DNA from 4 places in the Pantoea eucrina genome. Region 3 is predicted to be linked to each of the others. Evidence: predicted binding sites of a transcription regulator. Region 3 holds the regulator's gene; each other region holds the start of a gene.
What was found. Region 3 encodes sigma-54, which starts transcription at its own class of promoters, with help from an activator protein. Its sites were predicted from a motif close to GTTGGCACANNTTTCGCTNT; they were not measured.
Positions count from the first base shown of each region.

Region 1: a site for sigma-54 is predicted at 1,498-1,517, ahead of glnA (glutamate--ammonia ligase). Genes of this name have one in related genera too.
Region 2: a site for sigma-54 is predicted at 1,783-1,802, ahead of LAC65_RS03145 (gamma-glutamyltransferase family protein). Genes of this name have one in related genera too.
Region 4: a site for sigma-54 is predicted at 1,586-1,605, ahead of LAC65_RS14400 (gamma carbonic anhydrase family protein). Genes of this name have one in related genera too.

Region 1 covers NZ_CP083448.1:3,318,449-3,321,578, reverse strand. Annotated here, with positions in the region: gene glnA (glutamate--ammonia ligase) at 1-1,350, opposite strand, end outside; gene typA (ribosome-dependent GTPase TypA) at 1,790-3,130, shown strand, end outside.
Region 2 covers NZ_CP083448.1:692,527-695,656, forward strand. Annotated here, with positions in the region: gene hpxX (oxalurate catabolism protein HpxX) at 1-102, opposite strand, end outside; gene LAC65_RS03145 (gamma-glutamyltransferase family protein) at 115-1,701, opposite strand; gene hpxU (MurR/RpiR family transcriptional regulator HpxU) at 1,871-2,710, shown strand; gene LAC65_RS03155 (transporter substrate-binding domain-containing protein) at 2,904-3,130, shown strand, end outside.
Region 3 covers NZ_CP083448.1:356,178-359,307, forward strand. Annotated here, with positions in the region: gene rapZ (RNase adapter RapZ) at 1-280, opposite strand, end outside; gene ptsN (PTS IIA-like nitrogen regulatory protein PtsN) at 334-816, opposite strand; gene hpf (ribosome hibernation promoting factor) at 954-1,241, opposite strand; gene rpoN (RNA polymerase factor sigma-54) at 1,263-2,696, opposite strand; gene lptB (LPS export ABC transporter ATP-binding protein) at 2,745-3,130, opposite strand, start outside.
Region 4 covers NZ_CP083448.1:3,041,863-3,044,992, reverse strand. Annotated here, with positions in the region: gene aroE (shikimate dehydrogenase) at 1-535, shown strand, start outside; gene LAC65_RS14405 (DUF1488 family protein) at 532-780, shown strand; gene LAC65_RS14400 (gamma carbonic anhydrase family protein) at 756-1,310, opposite strand; rRNA gene LAC65_RS14395 (16S ribosomal RNA) at 1,801-3,130, shown strand, end outside.

The DNA.
Region 1 (3,130 bases), 430 kb from region 3:
ATCTGGCTTGCGCAGTTCGATATAAGCATCGATAGCGTCATCAGTGAATACGCCGCCGCGGGTCAGGAACTCGCGATCTTCATTCAGCGCGTTCAGTGCTTCTTCCAGAGAACCGGCTACTTTCGGGATCTCCGCTTCTTCTTCCGGCGGCAGATCGTAGAGGTTTTTGTCCATCGCATCGCCAGGATGGATTTTATTGATGATACCGTCGAGGCCAGCCATCAGCAGTGCAGTAAACGCCAGGTATGGGTTAGCCGCTGGATCCGGGAAGCGCGCTTCAATACGGCGGGCTTTCGGGCTGGCAACCACCGGAATACGGATGGAGGCTGAGCGGTTACGCGCGGAGTAAGCGAGCATAACCGGCGCTTCATAACCCGGCACCAGACGCTTGTAGGAGTTGGTGGTTGGGTTAGCCAGGGCGTTAATCGCTTTAGCGTGCTTGATCACACCGCCGATGTAGAACAGCGCGGTTTCAGAGAGGCCGCCGTACTTATCGCCAGAGAACAGGTTTACGCCACCTTTAGAGAGTGACATATGGCAGTGCATACCGGATCCGTTGTCACCAAACATCGGTTTTGGCATAAAGGTTGCGGTCTTGCCGTAGGCGTGCGCAACGTTGTGCACGACATACTTATAAATTTGAATTTCATCCGCTTTTTTGGTCATGGTGTTGAAGCGGGTTGCCACTTCGTTCTGACCAGCGGTTGCCACTTCGTGGTGATGTGCTTCTACAACCAGACCCATCTGCTCCATGGTCAGACACATGGCAGAACGGATATCCTGAGAGGAGTCAACCGGTGGTACCGGGAAGTAGCCGCCTTTCAGACCCGGACGGTGGCCTTTGTTGCCGCCTTCGTACGCTTTGCCAGTGTTCCAGCACGCTTCAATATCATCGATAGCGACGTGTGAACCTGAAGTCGATGAACCGAAACGGATATCGTCAAACAGGAAAAACTCTGGCTCAGGTCCGAACAGCACGGTGTCAGCAATACCGGAAGCGCGCAGGTACTCTTCAGCGCGCTTGGCGATGGAGCGCGGATCGCGATCGTAACCCTGCAGCGTGCCTGGCTCAAGGATGTCACACCGGATGATGAGGGTCGGGTCTTCGAAGAACGGGTCCATCACCGCAGTGGTGGCATCCGGCATCAGCACCATGTCTGATTCGTTAATGCCTTTCCAGCCACCGATGGATGAACCATCGAACATTTTGCCTTCTTCAAAGAAGTCTGCGTTAACCTGATGAGCAGGAATGGTGACGTGCTGTTCTTTACCTTTAGTATCGGTAAAACGCAGATCGACGAACTTAACTTCATGCTCGTTCATCATCGAGAGAACGTGTTCAGCGGACATACTCAACTCTCCTGGAAATGGTCATCTGTTGTCGTGGTGAGAGAACTCAAAATGCCTGGAATGTGTCACGACTACTGACCACCCCTGACTAAGATCCCGGCAAGCTATTCAGCCATCAGGCCACTGTCGTTTGCACTTAAAAAAGATAAAGCGAATTCTGTGCCAACTTTTTTTAAGTGCAATAAATAGCGCTGTGCGGCGCGCTGCGGTGCATCAGCAGCTGCACCAGAACAGACGCATTGCTTTATTATGGTGCAAAAAGATGCGCTGATGGCACTAAAATGGTGCATAAAGCCAGCAGAGTGCAGATATTTGCACCGCTAATGGTGCTAAAAACCAGCAGCGTGAGAATATTGTCGGGAAAACTGTGATCATGTTCAGTATTCCGCTTAATCCGTGTACAATACCGCGTTATTTCTATAATGCCTGAGGCAAAGCTGTGATCGAAAATTTGCGTAACATCGCCATCATCGCGCACGTTGACCATGGAAAAACCACCCTGGTCGACAAACTGCTGCAACAGTCTGGTACTTTTGACGCTCGTACCGAAGCGACTGAACGTGTGATGGATTCCAATGATTTGGAAAAAGAGCGTGGAATTACCATCCTCGCAAAAAACACCGCCATCAAATGGAACGACTACCGTATCAACATCGTTGATACCCCGGGACACGCCGACTTCGGTGGTGAAGTAGAGCGCGTCATGTCCATGGTGGATTCGGTGCTGCTGGTTGTTGATGCGATGGATGGCCCTATGCCGCAAACCCGCTTCGTAACCAAGAAAGCCTTTGCTCACGGTCTGAAACCTATTGTTGTTATCAACAAAATTGACCGTCCAGGCGCGCGTCCTGACTGGGTTGTAGACCAGGTATTCGACCTGTTCGTTAACCTCGACGCGACTGACGAGCAGCTGGACTTCCCTATCATTTATGCGTCAGCGCTGAATGGTATTGCAGGTCTGGAACACACTGATATGGCTGAGGACATGACTCCGCTGTATCAGGCAATCGTCGATCACGTTTCTCCGCCGCAGGTTGAAGCTGATGCGCCGCTGCAGATGCAGATCTCTCAGCTGGACTACAACAACTACCTGGGCGTTATCGGTATTGGCCGCATCAAGCGCGGTAAAATCAAGCCGAACCAGCAGGTTACTGTGATTGATAGCGAAGGCAAAACCCGCAACGCGAAAGTGGGTAAAGTGCTGACGCATCTGGGTCTGGAGCGTATTGACAGCGATCTGGCAGAAGCGGGCGACATCATTGCCGTTACCGGTCTGGGTGAACTGAACATCTCCGATACCATCTGCGACACGCAGAATGTAGAGGCGCTGCCGGCGCTGAGCGTAGATGAGCCTACCGTAACCATGTTCTTTAACGTCAATACCTCACCGTTCTGCGGTAAAGAAGGTAAATACGTTACTTCACGTCAGATCCTGGATCGCCTGAACAAAGAGCTGGTACACAACGTTGCACTGCGCGTTGAAGAGACCGAAGATGCTGATGCATTCCGCGTATCAGGTCGTGGTGAGCTGCACCTTTCCGTTCTGATCGAAAACATGCGTCGTGAAGGCTTTGAGCTGGCGGTATCCCGTCCGAAAGTTATCTTCCGTGAGCATGAAGGCCGCAAGCAGGAGCCGTTTGAGAACGTTACCCTCGATATCGAAGAGACCCACCAGGGCTCAGTGATGCAGGCGATGGGTGAGCGTAAAGGCGACATGAAAAACATGGATCCGGATGGCAAAGGCCGCGTACGTCTCGACTACGTGATCCCAAGCCGTGGT
Region 2 (3,130 bases), 340 kb from region 3:
GAGCTGCAGCTGCAGCTCAGCACGACGTGCGTCATCCAGATCCAGTGCGAGGATCTGCTCCATCTGAGCGACATAGTTCGCCCACTCTGCGGATTCGGTCATGAGTCTCTCCTGTTAAAAACCGGCTGCGCTGCCGTTGCTGCGCGGATCGAAAGCGCCTTCCAGCATGCCGCTGGTGTGGCGCACTACGGCGCCCGCATGGCCTACCACTTCACTGAAGTCAGAGAGCAGCTCAACCTGATGACCCAGCAGACGCAGCCGACCCACCGTTTCCGGCGCCACGCGCGCTTCCAGTTTGAGTGAGTCAGAGGCCTCGCCCCAGGTGCGCCCCAGCAGCCAGCGTGGCGCACTGACCGCCTGCTGCAGCGGCATACCCTGAATGACGTGACGGGTAAAAATGGCCGCCTGCGTCTGCGGCTGACCATCTCCGCCCATCGATCCATACACCATGACCCGGCCATCTTTCAGGCGGGCGGCAGCAGGGTTAAGCGTGTGAAACGGCTGCTTGCCCGGCAGCAGCGCCAGCAGATGATCGGGCTGCAGGCTGAACGCCGCGCCGCGATTCTGCCAGGTGATGCCGCTGCCTGGCAGCACCACGCCGCTGCCAAATTCGTGGTAGATGCTCTGAATAAAAGAGACCGCCAGCCCGCTGCTGTCGATGGCGCCCATCCAGACGGTATCGCCCGGACCGCGTCCGGTTCCCCACGGCGCGGCGCGATGGTCATCAATATTGGTCGCAAGGCTGGCAAGATGATCGGCACTGAGCAGCGCCTGCACGTCGGTATCGCTATGGCGCGGATCGGTGATATGCCGATCGCGCAGGCTGAACGCCTGCTTGGTCGCCTCCACAATCCGGTGCAGCGTCTGAGCTTCATCAGCCTGCGCCATATCCAGACGATCGGTAATACCCAGAATCGCCAGCGACACCAGCCCCTGCGTCGGCGGCGTCATGTTCCAGATATCGCCTTCGCTGTGTGCTAGGTGGAGCGGGGTGCAGCGCCGGGCGCGATGCTGCTGCAGATCGTTCAGCGTGACCGGCATCCCCAGCGCGTGCATGTCATCTGCCAGCGACCGCGCCAGCCGGCCGCGGTAAAAGCTCTCCAGCCCCTCTTCACTCAGCTGGCTGAGCGTGGCCGCCAGCGCAGGCTGGGTAAAGCGGCTGCCCGGCTGTGGCGGTCCGCCGTCCGGCATAAACGTGGCGGCAAAGCCGGGCTGATGCTGCAGCTCAGGCGCTTTTGCGGCGGTAGCGGCCGCCTGCGAGGCGGTAACCGGTATGCCGTCGGCAGCGTAACGGATAGCATCGCGCAGCAGACGGTGTGGCGGCAGCGGCGCATGGCCCAGCTCCTGTGACAGGGTCAGCGCCTCCTGCCAGCCGCTGACGGTGCCGGCGACGGTCAGCGCCGCTTCCGGCCCGCGATGCGGGATCGTCTGCCGGCCCTGATAAAAACTCATTGTCGCCAGCGAGCCGGCGGCGCCACTGGCATCAATCGCAACGGGTTCCCCTTCAGGCGGCACCACCAGCCAGAAGCCGTCGCCGCCCAGCCCGTTCATATGCGGATAGACCACCGCAATGGTTGCGGCGGCGGCGACCATCGCTTCGAGTGCGCTGCCGCCGTCGCGCAGTACGGCAAGGGCGCTTTCACTCGCCAGATGATGGGGGGTGACGACCATGCCCTGCGGGGCCATGTTGCTCTGAATCATAATTGTTCCCGGCTGATTTCTGCTCATCTCCATCCGGCACAGCTGCCAAACCCGCTGCGGCGGCATTCCCTGACGTAAACATAAGCAAGAGCTGTTCCACTTTTTCTGTCGGTGGGTGCTGGATCGATTTATGCTAGAGCAGGGTGAAACGAAAGTTACAGGACAACGCATGAAACAACTCGATGAACGTCTGCGCAGCCAGTACGCGCAGCTGTCGCCTCAGGAGCAGCGCATTGCTGACTTTGTGTTTGACCATTTTGATGACCTGATCAGCTACAACAGTGCTGAACTGGCGCGGCTAAGCGGCGTCTCCAAAGCAACGGTAAGCCGGCTGTTCCGGCGCCTTGGCTATGAAAAATATAAAGATATGCGCGATGAGCTGCGCACCCTGCGGCAGAGCGGAATGCCGCTCACCGACAACCGCGATGCGGTGCAGGGCAACACGCTGCTGGCGCGCCACTATAAGCAGGAGATGGCAAACCTCACGCAGTGGATCAACCGTATCGACAGCCAGCAGTTAAGTGACGTTATCGCCGCGCTGGGCAGCGCAAAACGCGTCTTTATCATCGGTATGCGCAACGCGTATCCGGTCGCGCTGCACCTGCGGCAGCAGCTGCTGCAGGCGCGTGCCCACGTGGTACTGCTGCCGCAGCCGGGCCAGACGCTGGGCGAAGAGCTGGTGGATATTACCCCGGACGATATGGTGGTGGTGATGGCGTTCCGGCGACGTCCGCGCCTGCTGCGTCCGCTGATGCAGCAGCTGCAGCAGCGTGATATCCCGCTGCTGGCGCTCTCGGAGCCGCAGGCGCAGGGGATTCAGGGCGTGGCACGCTGGCAGCTTTGTGCACCGCTTGACAGCGTGTCTGCCTTCGACAGTTACGCTTCAGCCATGAGCCTGGTCAATTTACTGGCAAACGCGCTGCTGCATGAAACCCTGTCGCAGGGGCGGCAGCGTATTCATCAGATAGCCGATCTCTATCAGCATCTGGATGAGCTGGAACACCGATAGCGGGCACTGAAATGGTGCGTTGCACCGTTTTGAATCTCTGAAGCAGGGTACGCCAGTACCCGATTTTTCCTGCTGCTGACCCCTTTTATGCCGGTTTGTTACCGGTTTTTTTCTGTCGCTTTGATTGGCATATTAGTTGCAGTAACTGCCTGTAAGAATCTTTTGTTTCACGTTCAACACACCGGGGTGCATAATGAAAAAGGTTTTACTGGCGGTAGCGGGTGCGGCGCTTTTACTGGCTCAGGCAGGCAGCGCGCAGGCGGATCAGCTACAGGATATTCAAAAGCGCGGCGTGATCCGCATCGCAGTGCCGCAGGATTTCCCGCCGTTTGGATCAGTGGGCACCGATCTGCAGCCGCAGGGATATGACATCGACATGGCGCGCTATCTGGCAAAGCAGATGAAACTGAAGTTGCAGCT
Region 3 (3,130 bases):
GGATCAGCGTATTGCGATCGGCATCCAGAAACAGCAGCTGAGGAGAGAAAGAGTCAGGCAGATTATTTAACGCCAGCTCAAAGACTTCCTGCGACTCCGGCATGTTGCGTACATCAATACTTACCGCCGCCGAAATATTCCGCTCTGTCAGCGTATTCGCCAGCTCAGGCAGCAGGACTACCGGCAGATTGTCGACACAGTAAAAGCCCATATCCTCCAGGGCACGCAGCGCAACTGATTTACCTGAGCCTGATCGACCACTGACGATCATCAGCACCATCACTATTCTCCCCTGTTTTATCCGGCCCGCAGACCGGTAACGCTATGTACTGATTACGAATGCGCTTCCTGAGCTTCTGTGATAATGGCGTAGAGCTCTTGATCACTCTGGGCCGCACGCAGGCGACGGCAGACCGTCTTATCTGCCAGGCGTTTTGCGACCAGCGACAGGGTATGAAGGTGCGTCTTACACTGATCGGCAGGCACCAGCAGAGCGAACAGCAGATCGACCGGCTGATTATCCACGGCGTCAAAAGCAATAGGCTGATCGAGGCTGATAAACACCCCCACTGCCCGCAGCGTATCCTCTTCCAGTTTGCCATGCGGAATAGCAATGCCGTTGCCAATGCCGGTACTGCCCATACGCTCGCGGGTCAGAATCGCTTCGAAAAGCGTCTGGTGCGGCAGATTGAGCTGCTTAGCCGCCAGTTCGCTGATAATCTCCAGCGCGCGTTTTTTACTCTGGCAGTGTACGCCGCTGCGGGTGCAGTCAGGCGTCAGAACCGAGCTCAATTCCAGTGTCAGATCGTTGTTCATCGTGGTTTCACTTGCGAGTTCACATAGCCACAGAGCGAAAAGCCCTGCTGGCGCTTGCGCAGATGATAAAACGGGGCGCTCTTCCGCCCCATTTTTCCCTGAGCGCTGAACGGGTCAGCGCTCTGCAAACGTGAAGGTTAGTGTTTTTTCAGTTTGTCTTTATGTTTGGTCAGCTGACGTGCCAGCTTATCAACCAGCCCGTCAATGGCCGCGTACATATCTTCCGCTTCCGCTGTGGCGTGCAGCTCACCGCCGTTAACGTGCAGAGTTGCCTCTGCAATCTGAGTCACTTTCTCCACTTTCAGAACAATATAAACCTGATTGATGCGATCGTAATAGTGTTCAAGTTTGCCAAATTTGCTGTTCACAAATTCGCGCAGCGGGTCAGTGATTTCGACATTGAGTCCGGTAAGGTTTAGCTGCATAGGTCTTCCTTCTGAGTTCGGTCAGACCAGCTGTTTACGCTGGTTTGATGGCGGTATAGATAAAGACTCGCGATACTTCGCAACCGTACGTCGCGCTACCATAATACCCTGTTCAGATAACATGGCGGTCAGTTTGCTGTCGCTCAAGGGCTTTGCGGGATTTTCTGCCGCGACCAGTTTTTTTACCAGCGCACGAATGGCCGTAGACGAGGCTTCGCCGCCGCCTTCCGTGCTGACATGGCTGGAGAAAAAATATTTCAGCTCAAAAATACCACGCGGACTGTGCAGATATTTTTGCGTGGTCACGCGTGAGATGGTGGACTCGTGCATATCGACCTGTTGCGCGATATCTGCCAGCACCATCGGACGCATATACTCTTCGCCCTGCTCAAAAAACGCCTGCTGCTGCGCAACGATACAGCGGGTAACCTTGAGCAGAGTGTCATTACGACTCTCCAAGCTTTTAATGAGCCAGCGCGCTTCCTGCAGATTATTGCGAATAAACTGGCTGTCGCTATCGCTGCGCGCTGAACCGCCCATGGCGGCATAGTGCTGGTTGATCCGCAGACGCGGCAGGCTTTCAGCGTTCAGTTCCACTATCCAGCGTGCGCCCGCTTTGCGCACCAGCACATCCGGAATAACGTATTCCGGTTCACCCGTATTAATCGATTGTCCGGGGCGCGGATCGAGCGACTGTATCAACAGCATCGCCTCTTTCAGCACCTCTTCTTTCAGGCGGGTCACCCGCATCAGGCTGCGGAAGTCGTGATTAGCCAGCAGATCGAGATGTTCACTGACAATCAGGCGCGCCTCTTTTAGCATAGGAGCGTCAGCCGCATATTGCGATAGCTGAACCAGCAGACAGTCGCGCAGATCGCGCGCGCCTACGCCAACCGGATCAAACCGCTGGACGCGCTTGAGAACCGCCTCTACCTCATCCAGCGTCAGCTCATCGTCGCCGATACTGTCGCAAATTTCCTGCAGCGTCACGGTGAGATAACCGGTCGTGTCGATCGCATCAACAATCGATGTCGCAATAGCGCGATCGGTATCGGTAAACGGGGTCAGCTCCACCTGCCACATCAGGTAATCCTGCAGCGACTGCGTGGTTTCTCCCTGATACACCGGCAGTTCATCATCCTGATAATCTGTTCCGGTGCCGGAAGGGGTGCCGGCAGTATAAATTTCATCCCACGACGCATCCAGCGGCAGCTCGTCAGGCATCTCTTTCTGTTCCAGCGCCTCACGGGTATCTAACGTATCGCTTTCCTGCGTTTCGCGTGCGTCCACTTCATCATGAATATCGGTCTGCTCAAGCAGCGGATTGCTCTCCAGCGCCAGCTGGAGCTCCTGCTGGAGTTCAAGCGTAGAGAGCTGCAGCAGGCGAATGGCCTGTTGCAGCTGGGGGGTCATCGCCAGCTGTTGGCTGAACCTGAGTTGCAAACCTTGCTTCATAATCCGGCTTGAATGTCCTAAGCGAATATCGGGTTAATCGACACCTTATCAGAGTCTGAACTCTTCGCCCAAATAAACCCGCTTAACCTGCTCATCTGCCAGAATTTCATCCGGCGTGCCGTGTGCAATCAGATTGCCCTGGCTGACAATATAGGCGCGTTCGCAGACGGCCAGCGTTTCACGCACGTTATGGTCGGTGATCAGGACACCGAGGCCGCTGTCGCGCAAATGTTCGATGATCTTTTTGATATCGATAACGGAGATGGGGTCAACCCCGGCGAACGGCTCATCCAGCAGAATGAACTTTGGATTCGCTGCCAGCGCGCGTGCAATTTCAACGCGGCGACGTTCTCCCCCGGAGAGCGCCTGGCCCAGGCTGTTGCGCAGATGCTCAATATGGAACTCTTCCATCAGCTCATTGGCGCGATCCTGGC
Region 4 (3,130 bases), 700 kb from region 3:
GCTTTTCGGAGATAACACCGACGGGATCGGCCTGCTCAGCGATCTGCAAAGGCTGGAGATGATCCAGCCAGGCGATCGGATCCTGCTGGTCGGTGCAGGGGGGGCTGCGCGCGGTGTGATCCAGCCTCTGCTTGCCGCCGGCTGCTCGCTGGTGGTGGTAAACCGCACCGCCAGCCGTGCTGAAGAGCTGGCGCAACAGTTTAGTCACTGCGGAGAGATTGAGGCAGTAAACTTTGCCCGGCTCAGTGCACACGCTTTTGATTTGATCATCAATGCCACCTCCAGCGGTGTTGCAGGCGACATGCCACCTTTACCTGCCACGCTGATTGAGCGCGGGGTACGCTGCTATGACATGTTTTACCAACCGGGCCTGACGCCTTTTCTTCTATGGTGCCAGCAGAAGGGCGCTGACGTCGTGGCGGATGGCGCGGGCATGCTGGTGGGACAGGCTGCACACGCTTTTCAGCTCTGGCACGGTGTCATGCCGGAGATTACGCCGGTGATCGATACACTAAAGCGAGCCATGCAGCCATGAATCAGGCGATTCATTTTCCTGAACGGGAAAGCTGGGATCGGCAGCAGCAGGCAGTCATCTTTCCTGCTCTGGTAAATGGCATGGGAATCACCTGTGCTATTTCTCAGCCCGCGCTTCATGCGCGTTTTGGTGAAGGAGAGGCGATGGCGCTGTTCTGCGCACATCGCTGGGATATAGAAGAGGAAGCTGAAAAGCTTATTCTGGCGGATGCGATCAGCGATCAGGGCTGGGTCTGGCTCTCCTGATTCAGATAATCATCTTTCCATTTGACGTAATTGCCGGATGAGTAAAGCAGGCCGGCAATTTCAGCTTCAGTAAGCGGGCGAATCTGTTTCACCGGACTACCTAAATAGAGATAGCCGCTGACGAGACGCTTGCCGGGGGGGACCAGGCTGCCCGCCCCAATCATGACATCCTCTTCAACAATGGCCCCGTCCAGTACGATTGAGCCCATGCCGACCAGCACGCGATCGCCGATAGTACAGCCATGCAGCATCGCCTTATGCCCGACCGTCACATCTTCGCCAATCAGTAAAGGATATCCCTGGGGATTGGTGGCTGACTTATGCGTGACGTGCAGAACGCTGCCATCCTGTATATTGCTTCTTTTACCAATGATGACGTGATTAACATCACCGCGGATCGCGACCAGCGGCCAGATACTGACATCATCATCTAATCGAACATCACCCACAACAACACTGCTGCTATCTACCATGACACGCTCGCCGGTTTGCGGAAAAGAGTACTTATAAGGGCGCAGGGCTACAGACATGATCTTTCTCCTTTATCAATTATTCCCAGCGTGCAGCTAAATGCAGTGCTGAACAAGGTGAAATTTAACCGGATCGCTCGCGATCGCAGCGAAAAGAACAGAAACTCGCCACTCAGTAAAAAAGATCGAAAAAAGGGGTTGTGCAAAAAATTCGGATCCCTATAATGCGCCACCACTGAGACGGCAAAGCGGCAACGCAGACGGGCTCAGCAGGGCGTGAAGCGATTCACCCCGCCGGAGAAAACGCTGAAAAAAGTGGTTGACTCCGGAGGAGGAAAGCGTAATATACGCCACCTCGCAGCAGACGCCTGAGGCGCTGGCTGCACCGCTCTTTAACAATTTATCAGACAATCTGTGTGGGCACTCGCAGGATTGATATCACAAGCCTACGGGCTTTAAAAAATATCAAGTCTTTGCTGAGTGAACACGTAATTCATTACGAAGTTTAATTCACAGAGCACCGCTTAACTTGTTTAAGCAAATCAAACTTAAATTGAAGAGTTTGATCATGGCTCAGATTGAACGCTGGCGGCAGGCCTAACACATGCAAGTCGGACGGTAGCACAGGGGAGCTTGCTCTCCGGGTGACGAGTGGCGGACGGGTGAGTAATGTCTGGGAAACTGCCCGGTGGAGGGGGATAACTACTGGAAACGGTAGCTAATACCGCATAACGTCTTCGGACCAAAGTGGGGGATCTTCGGACCTCACGCCACCGGATGTGCCCAGATGGGATTAGCTAGTAGGTGGGGTAACGGCTCACCTAGGCGACGATCCCTAGCTGGTCTGAGAGGATGACCAGCCACACTGGAACTGAGACACGGTCCAGACTCCTACGGGAGGCAGCAGTGGGGAATATTGCACAATGGGCGCAAGCCTGATGCAGCCATGCCGCGTGTATGAAGAAGGCCTTCGGGTTGTAAAGTACTTTCAGCGGGGAGGAAGGCGGTGAGGTTAATAACCTCGCCGATTGACGTTACCCGCAGAAGAAGCACCGGCTAACTCCGTGCCAGCAGCCGCGGTAATACGGAGGGTGCAAGCGTTAATCGGAATTACTGGGCGTAAAGCGCACGCAGGCGGTCTGTTAAGTCAGATGTGAAATCCCCGGGCTTAACCTGGGAACTGCATTTGAAACTGGCAGGCTTGAGTCTCGTAGAGGGGGGTAGAATTCCAGGTGTAGCGGTGAAATGCGTAGAGATCTGGAGGAATACCGGTGGCGAAGGCGGCCCCCTGGACGAAGACTGACGCTCAGGTGCGAAAGCGTGGGGAGCAAACAGGATTAGATACCCTGGTAGTCCACGCCGTAAACGATGTCGACTTGGAGGCTGTTCCCCTGAGGAGTGGCTTCCGGAGCTAACGCGTTAAGTCGACCGCCTGGGGAGTACGGCCGCAAGGTTAAAACTCAAATGAATTGACGGGGGCCCGCACAAGCGGTGGAGCATGTGGTTTAATTCGATGCAACGCGAAGAACCTTACCTGGCCTTGACATCCAGAGAACTTAGCAGAGATGCTTCGGTGCCTTCGGGAACTCTGAGACAGGTGCTGCATGGCTGTCGTCAGCTCGTGTTGTGAAATGTTGGGTTAAGTCCCGCAACGAGCGCAACCCTTATCCTTTGTTGCCAGCGGGTGATGCCGGGAACTCAAAGGAGACTGCCGGTGATAAACCGGAGGAAGGTGGGGATGACGTCAAGTCATCATGGCCCTTACGGCCAGGGCTACACACGTGCTACAATGGCGCATACAAAGAGAAGCGACCTCGCGAGAGCAAGCGGACCTCATAAAGTGCGTCGTAGTCCGGATCGGAGTCTGCAACTCGACTCCG